Regions from separate parts of the Microbacterium sp. SL62 genome, predicted to be linked through region 3. Evidence: predicted binding sites of a transcription regulator. Region 3 holds the regulator's gene; each other region holds the start of a gene.
The links. Region 3 encodes HrcA, which represses chaperone genes, less so after heat shock. Its sites were predicted from a motif close to TTNGCACTCGNNNNNNNCGAGTGCNAA; they were not measured.
Positions count from the first base shown of each region.

Region 1: a site for HrcA is predicted at 2,713-2,739, ahead of OVA26_RS14155 (Hsp20/alpha crystallin family protein). Genes of this name have one in related genera too.
Region 2: a site for HrcA is predicted at 4,021-4,047, ahead of groES (co-chaperone GroES). Genes of this name have one in related genera too.

Region 1 covers NZ_JAPPRM010000001.1:2,953,328-2,959,125, reverse strand. The annotation lists gene OVA26_RS14170 (DUF7882 family protein) at 77-403, opposite strand; gene OVA26_RS14165 (helix-turn-helix transcriptional regulator) at 519-1,451, opposite strand; gene OVA26_RS14160 (sugar ABC transporter ATPase) at 1,610-1,969, shown strand; gene OVA26_RS14155 (Hsp20/alpha crystallin family protein) at 2,173-2,628, opposite strand; gene OVA26_RS14150 (manganese catalase family protein) at 2,873-3,754, shown strand; gene OVA26_RS14145 (DUF2231 domain-containing protein) at 3,826-4,320, shown strand; gene OVA26_RS14140 (SDR family NAD(P)-dependent oxidoreductase) at 4,376-5,266, opposite strand; gene OVA26_RS14135 (UbiA family prenyltransferase) at 5,505-5,798, shown strand, end outside.
Region 2 covers NZ_JAPPRM010000001.1:1,124,880-1,130,677, reverse strand. The annotation lists gene OVA26_RS05330 (ABC transporter ATP-binding protein) at 1-507, shown strand, start outside; gene OVA26_RS05325 (ABC transporter substrate-binding protein) at 1,048-2,397, opposite strand; gene rarD (EamA family transporter RarD) at 2,565-3,506, opposite strand; gene groES (co-chaperone GroES) at 3,645-3,941, opposite strand; gene OVA26_RS05310 (THUMP-like domain-containing protein) at 4,074-5,261, shown strand; gene OVA26_RS05305 (hypothetical protein) at 5,271-5,735, opposite strand; gene tsaD (tRNA (adenosine(37)-N6)-threonylcarbamoyltransferase complex transferase subunit TsaD) at 5,732-5,798, opposite strand, start outside.
Region 3 covers NZ_JAPPRM010000001.1:2,186,250-2,192,047, reverse strand. The annotation lists gene hemW (radical SAM family heme chaperone HemW) at 1-822, shown strand, start outside; gene hrcA (heat-inducible transcriptional repressor HrcA) at 1,003-2,043, shown strand; gene dnaJ (molecular chaperone DnaJ) at 2,106-3,230, shown strand; gene OVA26_RS10445 (16S rRNA (uracil(1498)-N(3))-methyltransferase) at 3,233-3,967, shown strand; gene OVA26_RS10440 (HIT domain-containing protein) at 4,033-4,380, shown strand; gene OVA26_RS10435 (PhoH family protein) at 4,430-5,455, shown strand; gene ybeY (rRNA maturation RNase YbeY) at 5,452-5,798, shown strand, end outside.

The DNA.
Region 1 (5,798 bases), 770 kb from region 3:
CTCTCGTCTCCCTCACGGTGGGGCCTCGAGCGGCTTACGGCCAGCGCCTTGACACCCGCGGTCCGCGGCCGACGTGTCAGGCGAAGGACTCCGGTGGGGCGGCGTCTTCGGCGGGCTCGGGCACGACGTAGAGCCCGGTGGGCGAGTTCGCCGTCGACATGAGGGCCTCGAGCCACGCGCGGTTCAGGGTCGGCGGGCGTCCTCCGTTGAACGTGAAGACCAGGTTCGAGCGCGGGTGGACCCACACCGAGGTGCGGCCGCCTCCCGTGCTGATGTCGTCCTTCCACACGAAGTAGAACGGTTCGCCCCGTCGCAGCTTGTTGCCGACGACGACCTGCAGGTGTGCGAGGAGACGGTCTTCGAATTCGTTGCGAACGCCGCTCTCGTAGATGAACGTGCCCAACGTGGTCCTCTCGCGGGCACCGTGCCCGCTCCGCTTTTCACTGTGCATTCGCTGTGTGCGATCGGGCACGGCCCGGCACGCCGCGCGCAACGACGAGACCGAAGGCGTTACGGCGTCAGAACATGCGCGCGACCTGCGCGGGGTTCTGCCCGTAGTGCTCGCGGTGATAGCGCGCGAAGCGCGAGGCGCTCGAGAAGCCCCACCGCCGGGCCACCTCGGCGACCGATACCGGGACGCCCGCGCGCAACTCCTCGTGCGCGCCGACGACGCGGACCAGGCGCAGATACTCCATCGGCGTCGTGTCGAGCGCGCGGCGGAACGCGTGCTGGAGTCCGCGGGAGGAGATCCCGGATGCCACGGCGATGTCCTCGAGCGTGAGGGGTTCCTTCGCGTGCGCCTCGATGTGGGCTATCGCGCGGCGCACGGTGCGCGGGGCGGCCCTGCGCTGGTGCGAGCGTTGCAGGGCGTCGACGTAGGGGGTGTGGAACGTCGACAGGGTCGTCAAGAGCGCGTGACGCTGCAACTCGGCCGAGAGGATCGGGTCGTCGTGCGCGGCCTCGAGCGAGGCGGAGACGTGAGCGAAGCTGCGCTCCCACTGCGTCGCGGCGGCGCGGTCGCGTGCGGCCGGGTTGAGGCGCCGCAACACGAGGCGGTCGTCGCCCGAGACGATGCGAGCGAGGCGCTCGGCGTCGCTGCGATCGAACACCAGAGCGCGCACGCGGGCGGCTCCGCTCCAGTGCGCTTCCGCGCCTCCGTCGGCCGCCAGCCACGGGCGGCGCGGATCGAGCGAGCGCCCCTCGGCCTCGACGCGGATGTCGTCGCCGATCATCCGGCACGCCATGATCTGCTCGTCCATCCGGACGGAAGAGTGGACAGAGGCAGCCAGCTCGTAGGCCACGACCGAGAACCCGGGGAGTTCGACGGAGTTCCACGAGAACGACACCCGCTGCGGGTCCACGCGCTCCAGTCGTGCGCTCGGCACGAAGCGCTGCCAGACGCGCTCCACGTCGTCGATCCCGTGCGAGCGGACCGTCAGCCTGTCAGCCATGTTGTTCCTTCCGCCGCGGCGAGGGGCGGCATCCCGTCTCTTCCCCGTACGAAGGCGGGGACGTGCGTGTCAAGGGGCGGGGTCGCGGGCGGTGCGCCCCGTTTGATGAGGGGACCGCTGATCCCGGCGGTGACGTGCGTCCCACGAAAGGACCCCCCATGAGCGACGCTTCGATCGACCCGACCCCCGACGCGACGACCCCGGCCGCCGACGTGGGTATCGCGGGCGTGCAGCCCCTGCGCGACGGCGACACCTCCATCGAGCCCGACCCGACGCTCGACCCCGCGCAGGCGGAGTGGGACGCCACGACGGCCCTCGACAAGGGCGCCGACTCCGACGACATCAACCCGGCGACCGCGACGGGCGCCGACCCGGCGGAGATCCCCGCCGATGACAGCGACATCCCGCTCGAGGACATCCACCCCGAGTCCACCGGCACCGACTCCCAGGGCATGGACCCGGGCGTGGTCGAACTCGGCGAAGAAGGCCAGGGCGATCTCGCTCCCGAAGACCTCTGACCCACCTTCGAATGCCCCGGGCCCGTTCGCGACGCCCGGGGCTTCGCTGTGTCCCTCGCGCACGCGGCGACGGACGGGCGGGGCACTGCGGCACTCTCCGATCGCGCGGGCGCAAAGGCCAGACCCTTGACAAGCGACGTCGTCATCGCGCCCAGGCGCGCGAATGGGGCGGCCCCGCAGGACCGCCCCTCGAGGTCGCGCCGTTACTGCTCGATCAGCTGAGGCGTGCTCTCGTGCGCCTCGATGACGCCGTCGCGCTCGTCGGTCGAGACGGCGATGCGGCGGGGCTTCGCCTTCTCGCTGACGGGGATCGTCACGCTCAGCACGCCGTTGCGGTACGACGCGCTGATGCCGTCGGTGTCGATGCCCTGGCCGAGGTTGAGCTGGCGGACGAACGACGCCGTCTCGCGCTCACGCGTGATCCACTTGACGCCCTCACCCGAGCCGAGGGTGCGCTCGGCGCGAATGGTGAGCAGCTGGCCGTCGACGTCGATGTCGACCGAGCCGGGGTCGACACCGGGCAGGTCTGCGGCCAGCACGTAGTGGTCGCCGTCGCGGTAGAGATCCATCGGCATCCGTCGCGGACCACCGCCGCGGCGGGCGTCGAGGAGCGTCGACGCGAGGCGGTCGAGGTCGCGGAAGGGGTCGTAGGTGGCCATGGTCGTTCTCCTTTTCGATCGGTCGGGACTCGGCATCCCGGATGTTCTGTGAAGTTGAGTCGATACGGCTCAACTGCATTCAGATTAGCACTCACCCCATGAGAGTGCCAAGACTCGGGCGCGCCATTGTGGCCCACGCCGCGGCGCCCCACAACCCCCGCGCGTGAAGGGCGGAAACAGACGTTTCGTAGCACTCACGCGCCACCGGTCACCCGGCCATCCCCCCGGCGCCGTGAGGAGAGACATGTACTTCCACCGGCAAGAACTGCAGCACTCCGCCACCCCCGACAAGCCCGACGCGGTCTACGCCCGCAAACTCCAGGAGGTGCTCGGCGGGCAGTACGGCGAGATCTCCGTCGCGATGCAGTACCAGTTCCAGGCCTGGAACATGCACATGCCCGGCAAGTACCGCGACCTGGTGTTCGGCATCGGCGCGGAGGAGATGGGCCACGTCGAGATGCTCGCGATCATGATCGCCCAGCTGCTTGAGAAGTCGCCGCTCGGCATCACCGAGGAGGCCGTGCAAGACGACCCGACCGTGGCGGCCGTGATCGGCGGCACCGACATCCAGCACGGGATCGTCGCGGGCGCCGGCGCGCGCCCCGTCGATTCCAACGGCAACCCGTGGCAGGGGAGCTTCATCACCGCGAGCGGCAATCTGCTCGCCGACTTCACCGCGAACGCGAACGCCGAGATGCAGGGCCGTGTGCAGGTCGCGCGGCTCTATCACCAGACCGACGACCACGGCGTGAAGGATCTGCTCGCGTTCCTGCTGGCGCGCGACACGATGCACCAGAACCAGTGGGCAGCGGCCGCCGCCGAGTTGCAGGCCGAGGGCTACGAGAAGCTCCCCGTGCCCAGCAACTTCCCTCTCGACAAGGAGGACCGCGACGTGGCGTACCAGTACATCAACTTCAGCGACGGTGCCCAGGCCGGCGACGGCACGTGGGCCTCGGGCCCGACCCCCGACGGCAAGGGCGAGTTCACCTACCTGCCCGAGCCCCCCGCGGGCGTGCCCATGCCCCCGCCCACCAAGCCCGACGTGCGGTTCTACGGGACGACCGAGCTGCCGAACACGGTCGAGAAGCTCGCCGGGCGCGCGCAGGACGCGCTGCACAAGGAATGAGCGGGACGGATGCCGCGACGCCGGGGCCCTCGACGGTCTCGGCGCCGCGGAGCGGGGCGAGCTTCCCCGCGATGCGAGCGGCCAAGGTGCCCCGGGCGATCGTGGCGGGGCCGTACGGGCACCCGTTCCACCCGGTGGCGGTGACCATCCCTATCGGGGCCTGGTCGTCGAGCCTGGTGTTCGATCTGCTCGGCCTGGCCGCCGACGATCCGCGTGGATTCGCGCAGGGCTCGCGCTGGCTCATCGCCATCGGGCTCGGGGGAGCCGTGGGCGCCTCGGTGCTCGGGCTGCTCGACATGTCGCGCATCCCGAAGGGCACCCCCGCTCACCGCACCGCGCTCGCGCATCTCGTGCTGAACGTCACGGCGATGGTCCTGTTCTCGATCGGGCTGGTCGTGCGACTGCTCGACCTCGGGCGCGTGCCGGTGGTGGCGTTCCTGCTCAGCGCGATCGCCGCGGCGGGCCTGAGCGTCTCGGGCTGGCTCGGCGGCAAGCTCGCCTACCGCTGGGGCGTCCGCGTCGCCGACGAGAACACGCAGCGAGAGGGCTTCGAGACCGCAGCCTGAAGCTGTCCACGGGACTCCGGATGCCCCATGGCCTCCGGGGTCCTTCCCGGTCTGGTCAGCGCGGGCGGCGAAGCGGGATGCGCGACCAGCCCCCGCTCACCGCGCCGGGGTCGTGCTGCGGGGTGAGCACCGCTCCGGTGGTCGCTGCGGCGGGGCGACGGCGCAGCCCCAGGGCATGCTGCAGCGCACGGATGAAGCGGTCGTACACGCGCGGAGCGAAGAACTGAAGGGGGCGGGTCACGAACTGCGCGGCTCCCACCCCGACCTCGTGTCGGGGTCCGCGCGCCACCCGCACGATGGCCCGGGCGACGCGGTCGGCCGACACCACCGGCGGGAGCGGGAAGGGCGTGCGCCCCGTCGAGTTGGCGGCGCGCTGGTAGATGGGCGTGTCGATGCTCGCCGGGAGCACGATCTTCACCCGGATGCCGCGATGCGCGAGCATCTCCTGCCGCAGCGACCGCGTGAACCCGAGCAGTCCGTGCTTGGCGGCGACGTAGGACGAGACGTACGGGCCCGCCACCTGCGAGTACAGGGAGCCGACGAAGACGATCGTGCCCCGGCCCGCCGCGCGGAAATGGGGGATGACGGCGCGGGCCGCGCGCATGTGCCCGGTGAGGTTCGTCTCGATGACGCGGTCGCGCACCTCGTCGGGGGTGTCCTCGACCGAGCCGTACGAGAAGACGGAGGCGGAGGCGACCCACACGTCGATCCGCCCGAACCGCATCAGAGCGAGGTCCACAGCGCGCCGGGGGCCGTCGGCGCGGGCGAGGTCGATCGACGCCGTCTGCACCTCGGCGCCGCGGGCTCGGCACTCCGCCGCGGCCGACGCGAGCGCCTCATCGTCTCGGGCCACCAGCACGAGACGCGCCCCCGCTCGGGCGAAGCGCAGGGCGGTGGCGCGGCCGATCCCTCGGGATCCTCCGGTGATGACGACGACCTGGGGCATCGGGGCTCCTCGAGGCTTGTGCGGAACGCTGCTGCCCCGGCTCTCGCGACGGTAGGCGGCGACGGGTCGGATGCCGCGGGGGTTGACGGACGGCGGCAGCCACCGGCGCGTGCACGACGGCGGGCCGCGCGGTCGACACGCCGTCCCCGGATGCCGGTCCGCGGCGCGTCGTGAAAGATCTCCGCCGCTATGCACGACGGAGGCCGGCGAACCGCCGCCGCGCGGTAGCGTCGGACGCGTGACGGATAGCGTGACCCCGAGGTCGCCCCTGCGGGCCCTGTGGGGCGCGACCCACCCCGGGCCCACGCTCGTCGTGACCGTCCTGTCGCTCGCCCTCGGCATCGCGGCGGGCGTCGAGCCGTGGCGCCTCGCGGTGCTGGTCGCCGCGGTCTTCGCCGGTCAGGTCTCGGTCGGTCTCTCGAACGACGCGATCGACGGTGCCCGCGACGCCGCGGTCGGACGCACCGACAAGCCCATCGCCGGGGGAGCGGTCACCCCGGAGCGCGCGCTCGCGGTGGCCGTGGCATCCGCG
Region 2 (5,798 bases), 1.1 Mb from region 3:
CTGCGGGCGAACAAGCTCGTCGCGAAGGGCGTCGGGTTCGTCCCCCAGACGAACAATGTCTTTCCGAGCCTCACGATCGCCGAGAACCTGCAGATGGGTCTCTACCAACGACCGAAGGGGTTCACCGAGCGCGTCGACTTCGTCACGAGCATCTTCCCCGACCTCGCCAAGCGCCTCAAGCAGCGGGCGGGGTCGCTGTCGGGCGGTGAACGCCAGATGGTCGCCATGGGCCGCGCGCTCATGATGGACCCGAAGGTGCTGCTGCTCGACGAGCCGTCGGCCGGTCTCTCTCCCGTCCGTCAGGACGAGGCGTTCATCCGCGTCTCCGAGATCAACAAGGCCGGCGTGACCTGCATCATGGTGGAGCAGAACGCCCGCCGCTGCCTGCAGATCTGCGACCGCGGCTACGTGCTCGACCAGGGCCGTGACGCCTACACGGGCACGGGCCGCGAGCTCATGGACGACCCGGCCGTGATCGGCCTGTACCTGGGCACGCTCGGCACCTGAGCCGCGCTCCCGCCGGAAGGCCCGAGTCCCCCCGGGGGCTCGGGCCTTCTTCGTTCCGTGAGGCGGCGCTCCCCCGCCCCTGCCGACGAGCAGCGCACCCGTGCACCCGGTGCGGCCGCGGGCTCCGCCATCCGCCTCTGTCGACGAGCCGACTCGCGCATCCGCCCGTCGCGCCGTGAACCTGGCCGCCCCTTCCGACGAGCAGCGCGCTCATGCGCCCGTCGCGGCCACGGGCCACGGCATCCATCCCCGGTCCGTCCGACTCGAACACCGGCGACGAGCCCGCGGAACCCGCATCGCGCCGTCCGCGTCCTGCGACCCCCGTCGGTGACCGATCCCGGATGCCGCGACGCCCCGCCGACGGGCGCGTCCCTCGTCCGCGGGTCCTTCCCGGATGCCGCGACGTCCCGCCCCCGCTCCGCCCCGCGCCCACGGGTCCACTCCAGGCGCCACCGACGGCCTCGAACCGCCCTCGGCGCCGCTGCGCGCACGACAAGAGGCCCCGGGACCGAAGTCCCGGGGCCTCTCAGAGGGAACCGATCAACCGGCGCGGAGCCAGCTGTAGTTGTTGTCGTCGCCGTACTCGAAGACACCGATGGTGGCCTGCGTCGGGTCGCCCACGTCGTTGAACGTGATGGGGCCCGAGACGCCGTCGTAGTCGGCTTCGCCGCCGCCGACGATGATGTCAGCGCACTGGGCGTAGCTGGTGCACTTCGTGCCGCCGCCCTTGCCGCCCGAGACCGCCTGCATGTTCGCGGCCACGTCGGGACCGGCAGCCGAGCCCGCCTTCAGCGCCGCGAGGGCGAGGAGGACGACCGAGTCGTACGACTCGGGGGCGTAGGTGTAGTCCTCGAGCTTGGCGTTGCCCTTGCCCGTCCAGAACGAATCCAGCGTGCTGCGGAAGGTCGCCGTCGAGTCGGGGTCGACGCTGGGGTACGTGCCCTTGGCGCCGGTGAGGGTGCCGTTGGGGAACTGCGTGCCGAAGTTCTTCAGGTTGCCGTCGACGAAGAACAGCTTGTCCTTCGCGAAGCTGGCCGTCAGGTCGGGGATGATCGTCGAGACCTCGTCGAACGTGATCAGGGCGATCGCGTCGGGCTTCTGGGCCAGGACGTCCTCGATCTGCGCCGAGAAGTTCGTGTCACCGGTGTTGTACAGGCTGGTGGCGACGACGGATCCGCCCGCGCCCTCGAACGCCTTCTTGGTGAAGCACGCGAGGCCGGTGCCGTACGAGTCGTTCAGCACGATCATGCCGAGGGTCTCGTTGCCCTCGGAGGCGATCAGGTTGCCGAGGACCTCGCCCTGGAGCACGTCCGAGGGAGCAGTCCGCCAGTACAGGCCCTTGTCGTTGTAGCCCGTGAAGGCCGCCGAGGTGTTCGCCGGCGAGATCTGCACGGCATTGGCCGCGATGACCTGGTCGATGAACTGCAGCGAGGTGCCCGACGACGCCGCACCCACGATGGCCGTGGCACCGGCGCCGAGCAGGCGCGGGATCTCGGTCTCGTAGGCCTTGTTGTCGGTGTCACCCGAGTCGCCCTGGATGAGGTTGATGTTGACGCCCTTGTTGGCGGCGTTGATGTCGGATGCCGCGAGCTCGGTGCCCGCGATCTCGGGCGGGCCGAGGAAGGCGAGGTTACCGGTGACGGGCAGGGCCGTACCGATGTTGTACGTGAGGTCCTTGGCGGGGCCGGTCGAGGTCGACGAGTACTCGGGCGTGTACGAGGCGGGTTCGGCGGCGTTGCAGTCGATCGGGAAGTCGCCCCCACCGGCGGCGTTGCCGGAGTCGGACGGAGTGCTGGTGCCGGTACAACCGGCGAGGACGAGCGCGGTGACGCCGACCACGGCGAAGCCGCCGATGATCTTCGCCGCACGCGAACGGGAGAGGACACTCATATGGGTGCTCCTTGGTGAGATGGAACCGCGCGGATAACCCGCTCGGATTGTGACAAACCTAATGGCGCACTTGTAGCCGTGATGTTGCAATGTGTTAACGGTCGATTACGCGACCTAATCGTTACTTTCGCGCGGCAATTCCGGGCCGAGAAACGAAGGAAAAGGCGTCACACGGGCTCGACGACATCGACCGGAGCCCGTCGATGACGACGCGAGGCGACGACGGAGTCGACGCTGAGGATCGCGAGAGCCGCCCAGACGAGGGCGAAACCGGTCCAGCGCTCGACGGTCATGGGCTCGTGCAGCACCCACACCCCGATCGCGAACTGGATGATCGGGGCGACGAACTGCAGCAGGCCGATGACGGTGAGCGGCACGCGCCGAGCTCCCGAGGCGAACAGCAGCAGGGGGACGGCCGTGACGGCCCCCGCCGAGAGGAGGAGAACCGTGTGCAGCGTTCCCGCCGTGCCCAGGGTGATCCCCGTGAGATTCGCGACGAACACCAATTGGATGGCGGCGACCGGCAGGAGCCAGAGTGATTCGAGAGTGAGTCCGCTGACCGCATCCACCGCCGGCCCGATCTGCTTCTTCACGAGACCGTAGAAGCCGAACGAGAAGGCGAGGGTCAGCGCGATCCAGGGGAACGCACCGTAGCCGATGACGATCACCGCGACCGCGACGACGGCGAGGCCGATGGCGATCCACGGCACGAGGCGCAGCCGCTCGCGCAGCACGATGACTCCGAGCAGCACGGTCACGATCGGGTTGATGAAGTAGCCCAGGCTCGTCTCGATGACCCGATCGGTCAGCGCGCCGAACAGATAGGTCTGCCAGTTCACGTAGATGAGCACGCCGGCCACCGCGGTGAGCCCCATCAGACGCGGCTGGCGCACGATCGCGAGGAAGGGCCGCCACATGCGCAGCACCGTCAACAACAGGAGGCAGAAGACGAACGCGAGGATGATCCGCCAGGCCACGACCTCGAACGGGCCGGTGGGCTTGAGCTGCAGGAAGTAGATCGGCAGGACGCCCCACAACAGGTAGGCGCCGAGGGCGTACAGCGCACCGCGGGTGCTCCCGCCGGTCGGGGCGGAAGGAGCGGAGGTCACCGATCCAGCCTAGGGCTCCGCTCGCGCGTCGGGCCGCCGACCATCGCGCCTTTCCTGCCAGAGGGAGCCGATGAGCGCCGGGGACGACGAAGGCCCCGGATGCCGTGGCATCCGGGGCCTTCGAACGATCTCACTCGGTCAGCGGACGACGACCGCCAGGACGTCGCGAGCCGAGAGCACGAGGTACTCCTCGGCGCCGAACTTGACCTCGGTGCCGCCGTACTTGCTGTAGAGCACGCGGTCGCCGACGGCGACGTCGAGGGGGACACGGTTGCCGTTGTCGTCGATGCGGCCGGGGCCGACGGCGACGACTTCGCCCTCCTGCGGCTTCTCCTTGGCGGTGTCGGGGATGACGAGACCACTCGCAGTGGTCTGCTCAGCCTCGACCTGCTTGATGACGATGCGGTCCTCGAGCGGCTTGATGGAAACCGACACGGTCTACCTCTTCTTTCTCGTTACAGAAGACTTGTCAGCACTCACGCGGGGAGAGTGCTAATTCGAGTGTAGAGAAGCGCTGGCACTCACGCAACGCGAGTGCCAGCAACGACCCGCGCCTAGGCTGAATCGGTGGATACCACCGAGCTGACCGCCCTGCTCACACCCGAGGGCCTGCGCCTCCTCGACGAGGTGGGCGCCCTCGACTCGACCGACGAGGTCGCCCGAGCCGTCTCGCGCCTGCGAGCCTCCGGGCACTCCCCCGATCTCGTCTCGGCCGTCGTCGGGCAAGCGCGCCTCCGCGTCCGTGCGGCCGCGAAGTTCGGACCCTTCGCCGAGCGGATGCTCTTCACCAAGGCCGGCCTCGAACAGGCCACGCGCCTGTCCATCGCCGCCCGACACGCGGGTCGCTTCCGCGCCGCGGGGATCGACCGCGTGACCGACCTCGGCTGCGGGATCGGCGGGGACGCCCTCGGGATGGCGGGTCTCGGCATCCGGGTGCACGCCGTCGACGCCGACGAGGTGACCGCCGCGATCGCCGCCTACAACCTCGCCCCCTTCGGCGACGCGGCCACGGTGCAGCACGCGCGGGCCGAGGACGTCGACCTGAGCGGGACGGATGCCGTCTGGCTCGATCCCGCGCGCCGCACCGCGGGGCACGCCGAGACGCGACAGGTGTCGTCCGCCGAGTGGTCGCCGTCTCTCGAGTGGGTCTTCGAGCTGCTGAAGACGAAGCCGGGTGGGGTGAAGCTCGGGCCGGGATTCGATCGCACGCAGATCCCCGACGACGTCGAGGCGCAGTGGATCAGCGCCGACGGCTCGACCATCGAACTCGTCCTCTGGGCCGGATCCCTCGCCCGCGCGGGCGTGCGACGGGCCGCGCTCGTGGTGCGGGGCGGAGACGCCTGGGAGCTCACCGCCCCGGCCGACAGCCCCGACGTCGCGGACCGCGAACTCGGCGCGTTCGTCCACGAGCCCGACGGCGCCGTCATCCGCGCACGGCTCATCGGCGAGGTCGGACGAGCCCTGGATGCCGGCATGCTCGCGCCCGGCATCGCGTACCTGACCTCCGACGCGGCGTTGACGAGCCCGTTCGTGTCGTCGTTCCGCGTGCGCGAGCAGCTGCCGGCCGACCCGAAGAAGCTCGCTCAGGCCCTCCGCACCCGGGGCATCGGCACGCTGGAGATCAAGAAGCGCGGTGTCGACGTGGATCCGGCGGTGCTCCGCAAGAAGCTCGCGCTCCGCGGGGACGCAGCCGCCACGCTCATCCTCACGCGCGTGGGGTCGAAGCGGCTCGCCCTCCTGGCCGACCGCGTCTGACGACCCGGGTCACCCGACCGAGAGCTGCGAGAAACCCCAGATCAACCATCCGACGCTGAACGCGATCGACACCACCGCGAGAGCGAGAGCCCAGACGGCGCCCCGGCGACTGTCGTGCGCCCGGCGGAGGGAGACGGTCGCGAGGATCGCCCCGACGACACCGATCGGCACCAGCCACCCGGTGAACAGCGCCGCCGCGAGGGCGATGATCGCCACCCCCAGGGCCCAGGGCGCGACGGACGGCGGCTTCGGCGGAACGGGCGGCGCGTACGGGATCAGATGATCGCCGAACGCGGCCATCTCGAGTTGAGCGGTCGGCAGGCGACCGTCGTCATCGTCACCCGCGTCGGGGGTCGTCATCTCGGAACCCGCCGCCCGGACGTCGGCGGGCAGTGGTGGCACGGGAGGCAGCTCGACCGCGGGGGCGACGTCCTCCTTGCGGGCCCGACGCGTGGGCGGTGGCACCTCGGTCACGGGGTGGCTCCCGCGCGCGGCGCCGGGGTCTCGGCATCCGGATCCTCCGCCACCTGGATCTCG
Region 3 (5,798 bases):
GTCGACGACACGGTCGCCCGCACTCTCGCCGACGCCGGTGTCACCCGCCTGTCGATCGGCATGCAGTCGGCCCGGCCGCACGTGCTCGCCGCCCTCGACCGCACCCACGATCCCGCGAACGTCGCCACGGCCGTCGCCGCGGCCCGCCGCGCGGGTCTCGACGTCTCGGTCGACCTCATCTACGGCGCGCCGGGAGAATCGCTCGACGACTGGCGCGCCTCCCTCGAAGCGGCCACGGCCCTCGAGCCCGACCACGTCTCGGCCTACGCGCTGATCGTCGAAGACGGCACCAAGCTCGCGCGCCAAATCCGCTCCGGGGTCGTGGCCGAGCCCTCCGACGACCTGCAAGCCGACATGTACGAGCTGGCCGACGACCTGCTCGCCGCCGCCGGATACGACTGGTACGAGGTGTCGAACTGGTCGCGCGACGTCGCGCACCGCTCGCGTCACAACCTCGCCTACTGGCGGGGGACCGACTGGTGGGGCTTCGGGCCGGGCGCGCACAGCCACGTCGCGGGGCTCCGCTGGTGGAACGTGAAGCACCCCGCCGCGTACGCCCAACGCCTGGCCGCGGTCGAATCGCCCGCGGCCGCGCGCGAGCGGCCCGACGAGACCGCGCGCCGGCTGGAGTCGGTGCTGCTGCGCAGCCGCATCCGCGAGGGTCTGGCCGTGTCCGAGATCCTCGGCGAAGGGCGGAAGGCCGTGGCATCCCTCATCGCCGACGGTCTGATCGAGGGCCGGGATGCCGTTCACGGGCGCATCGTGCTGACGCTGCGGGGACGACTCCTGGCGGATGCCGTGGTCCGGGCGCTCACGGTCTGACCGGCGACGCGGCCGGCGGACGAGTTCGTTCCGGTGCTCGCGTGCCGACCTCGATGAGGGGCTCTCGGGCGTTGAACGACGCGCCGCAGGGCGACTCCGCGAGCCGCCCGGCACCGTGCCGAGGCGATCCCGTAGAATTGGCACTCCGCAGATGCGAGTGCCAGACGGGAGGAGCAGCTCATGGTGTCGGAACGTGGCCTTCAGGTGCTCCGTGCGATCGTGCAGGACTACGTCGACACGCGCGAACCCGTCGGCAGCAAGGCGATCGTCGATCGACACGCCTTCGGGGTGTCGGCGGCGACCATCCGCAACGACATGGCCCTGCTCGAGGACGAAGAGCTCATCGTCGCCCCGCACACCTCGTCGGGGCGCGTCCCCACCGACAAGGGATACCGCGTCTTCGTCGATCACCTCGCCGAGCTCCGCCCGCTCTCGGGAGCACAGCGCAGCGCCATCACGTCGTTCCTCGACGAAGCGGGCGACCTCGACGACCTGCTCGCCCGCACCGTCCGCGCGCTCACGCAGCTGACCGGACAGGTCGCGATCGTGCAGTACCCGTCGTTCGCCCGCGCCAATGTCAGTCACGTCGAACTGGTCGCCCTCGGCGGCCCGCGCGTGCTGGTGATCCTGGTGACCGACACGGGCCGGGTCTCGCAGCGCATCGCCCTCGTGCCCGCAGAACCCGGCGAGACCGACATCGTGCAGCTGCGCGCTCGCGTCGGCGCGCTGCTCGTCGGGCGCAGCGTCGCCGACAGTTCGCAGCAGGTGCAAGCCGTGCTGACCGACGGGCCGCGCCCGGGTGTCACGCTGGACGTGCTCGCCGACGCGGTGCTGCGCATCGTGGGGGAGGAGCTCGAGGAGTTCCGTCAGGATCGCCTCGTCATGGCCGGCGCCGCGACCCTCGCCAAGCGCGAGTCCGACTTCCGCGGGAGCATCTACCCGCTGCTCGAGGCGATCGAAGAGCAGGTGACGCTCCTGCGTCTCATGAGTGAGATGGTGGCCGATGAGAAGGGGCTGTCAGCGAGCATCGGTCGTGAGAACGAGCCGTTCGGACTCATCGAGGCCTCGGTGCTCGCCAGCCGGTACGACGGATCCACCGGCGGGGCCCGCGTCGGGCTGCTCGGTCCCACCCGCATGGACTACTCCTCCAACCTCGCGGCGGTCCGTGCCGTCGCGCACTATCTGACCCGGATGCTCGAAGACGACGACGCGTCTCGCTGACGTCGAATCCCGCGAGCACCCCACCCGAGAACGACCCCGCGCAAGCGGACAGGAAGGCGATTGTGGCTGACCACTACGAGGTCCTGGGCGTCGAACGCGATGCCAGCCCCGAAGACATCAAGAAGGCGTACCGCCGACTGGCACGCCAGCTGCACCCCGACGTGAACCCCGGAGAAGACGCCTCCGAGCGCTTCAAGCTGGTCACCCACGCCTACGACGTGCTGAGCGACCCCGAGCAGCGCCGCCGGTACGACATGGGCGGCGACCAGAACCCCTTCGGCGGCGGGGGAGCGGCCGGCTTCGGCGGGTTCAGCGACATCTTCGAGACGTTCTTCGGTGGGGGCGGCCAGGGCGGCGGCGGACGGGGTCCGCGTCCGCGGTCGCGTCGAGAGCGGGGCCAAGACGCCCTGGTCCGTGTGACCCTCGACCTCGGCGACGTCGTGTTCGGCACCCACCGCGACCTCGAGGTCGACACCGCCGTGCTGTGCGAGACGTGCCAGGGCGCGTGCACGCAGCCCGGGACCAGCGAGGTCACGTGCGACATCTGCCACGGCTCCGGCCACGTGCAGCGCACGGTCCGCAGCCTGCTCGGGAACGTCGTCACCAGTGCCCCCTGCAGCGTCTGCCAGGGTCACGGGACCACCATCCCCTACCCGTGCGGGACGTGCCAGGGTCAGGGCCGCGTTCGTGCGCGCCGCACGGTCTCGGTCGACATCCCCGCCGGTGTCGAGTCGGGCCTGCGTCTGCAGCTGCCCGGGTCGGGCGAGGTCGGTCCTGCCGGCGGCCCCAACGGCGACCTGTACCTCGAGATCACGGTCGAAGCGCACGAGGCCTTCAGTCGCGAGGGCGACGACCTCGTCGCGACCCTCGAGGTGTCGATGCCGGATGCCATTCTCGGGACGAACACGTCGATCGAGTCCCTCGACGGCAGCGTCGACCTCGAGGTGCGCCCGGGCGTGCAATCGGGCGACGTCCTGACCATCAAGGGCCGCGGGATCACGCCGCTGCGCGGAAGTCAGCGCGGCGACCTGCGCGTCGGCGTGCACGTGGTGACCCCCACGCGTCTCGACCACAAGGAGCGCGCCCTCATCGAGGAGTTCGCCAAGCGCACGAAGGCCCCCAAGCCGCGGCTTGCCGAGCACCAGCAGGGCATGTTCAGCAAGTTCCGCGACCGCTTCCGGCACTGACCGTGGTGCTGCACTTCGTCACCGACGACGCCGGGAACGCCCACGCGGGCGACTCCGTCGTGCTGACCGGCGCCGAGGCACACCACGCCGCCGCCGTGCGGCGCGTGCGCGTCGACGAGGGGGTGACACTGGGCGACGGTCGCGGAGCGTGGCTCACGGGTGTCGTCACCGCGGCGTCGCCGAAGCAGGTCGAGGTACGGGTGACGGGGCGCGAGGTCATCCCCGGACCCTCGCCGCGCTTCGTGCTCGTCCAGGCCCTGGCCAAGGGCGACCGCGACGAACTCGCCGTTCAGGCGGCGACCGAGCTCGGCGTCGACGCGATCGTGCCCTGGCAGGCCTCGCGCAGCGTCTCGCGCTGGGATGCCAAGGCCGACAAGGGCCTCGCCCGCTGGCGAACGATCGTCCGCGAAGCGGCCAAGCAGGCGCACCGGGCCTGGATCCCCGAGGTCGAGGGCGTGGCCCGCACGGCCGACCTCGTGCGTCTCGTCGCGACCTCGCTCGTGCTGGTGCTGGAGCCCTCGGCATCCGACCGTCTCACGTCCGTCGCGACGGAAGCCTCTGACGGGCGCGACGTCGTGCTCGTGGTCGGCCCCGAGGGCGGCATCGCGCCAGAGGAGCTCTCGGCCTTGGCCGATGCCGGCGCCCGACTCGTACGCCTGGGCGACACGGTCCTGCGCACCTCCACCGCGGGGGCCGCGGCCATCTCGGTGCTGTCGGCGGCGCACGGGCGCTGGTGATCCGGGCCGCGCCTCGGCGCAACGGCCCCGCCTCGATGTCGGAGGCCCTCACTAGAATGGATGCCATGAGCGAGCCGTCGATCTTCACGCGCATCCTGCAGGGCGAGATCCCCGCCGAGATCGTCGCCGAGACCGAGAACGCCTTCGCGATCCGCGACATCGCGCCCCAGGCGCCGGTGCACCTGCTGGTGATCCCCAAGACGCAGCAATACCGCAACGTCGTCGAGCTGGCCGCGGGCGACCCCGACCTGCTCACCGAGGTCATCGGGCTCGCGAACTCCGTCGCCGCCGAGCACTCCGACGGCGACTTCCGTCTGATCTTCAACACCGGCGAGGGCGCCGGTCAGACCGTCTTCCATGTGCACGCCCACGTCCTCGCGGGCGGCCTGAACGAAAAGAGCCTGGGTGGCTGATTCCCCCGAAGAAACCGTCTCCGACCGCATCGAGGTCGACGGCGTGGCCATGGTGCAACTGCTCGGCCCGCAGGATCGCCTGCTGCGCGTCGTCGAAAAGGAGCACCCCGACGTCGACGTGCACGTGCGCGGCAACGAGATCACCCTCTCGGGCACGCCCGACGCGGTGCGCGCGGCCCGCGGCCTCGTCGACGAACTGCTCAGCATGACCCGCTCGGGTCACGGACTCGACCCGGCCGACGTGACCAGCTCGAATCGCATGCTGCGCTCCGACGGCGGACCCCGTCCGTCCGAGGTCATGGGCGAGGCGATCCTGTCGTCGCGCGGAAAGACCATCCGACCCAAGACCGCGGGTCAAAAAGAGTACGTCGACGCGATCGACGAGAACACGATCGTGTTCGGCATCGGCCCCGCCGGTACCGGCAAGACCTACCTCGCGATGGCGAAGGCCGTGCAGGCGCTGCAGCGCAAAGAGGTCAACCGCATCATCCTCACGCGTCCCGCCGTCGAGGCGGGGGAGCGGCTCGGGTTCCTCCCCGGCACGCTCACCGACAAGATCGACCCGTACCTGCGGCCGCTCTACGACGCGCTCAACGAGATGATGGACCCCGACATCGTCCCCAAGCTCATGGCGACGGGAACGATCGAGGTCGCCCCGCTGGCCTACATGCGCGGGCGCACGCTCAACGACTCGTTCGTCGTGCTCGACGAGGCGCAGAACACCACGCCCGAGCAGATGAAGATGTTCCTCACGCGCCTGGGCTTCGGCACGCGCATGGTCGTCACTGGCGACATCACGCAGGTCGACCTTCCGCAGGGCGCCTCGGGCCTGCGCCTCGTCACGCGGGTCCTCGACGACATCGACGACATCCACTTCTCGCGCCTGACCAGCGACGACGTCGTTCGACACAACCTCGTCGGCCGCATCGTCGACGCGTACAGCGAATACGACGAGAAGCGCCTGGCCGCTCGACGCGAACGCGACGAGGCCTCAGAATTCGCCACCCGTGCGGAGCGACGCGGCCCCGGTGCCGCCGGTCCCCGCGATCACCTCCCGAGACGAAACCGCTCATGACGATCGAGATCAACAACGAGTCCGACCACCAGATCGACGAGCAGGTCCTGCTGCGTCTGATGGAGTTCAACCTCCAGGAGCTGCACGTCAGCCCCGACGCCGACGTGGCCATCGTGCTCGTCGACGAGGGCGCCATGGAGTCCCTGCACGTGCAGTGGATGGACGAGCCCGGCCCCACCGACGTGCTGAGCTTCCCAATGGACGAGCTGCGTCCGGGCTCCGAAGACGCGCCGACCCCCGCGGGCCTGCTGGGCGACATCGTGCTCTGCCCGGCCGTGGCCGAGACCCAGGCGGTCGCCGCGAAGCACTCGACGCAGGATGAACTGATCCTGCTGACCACGCA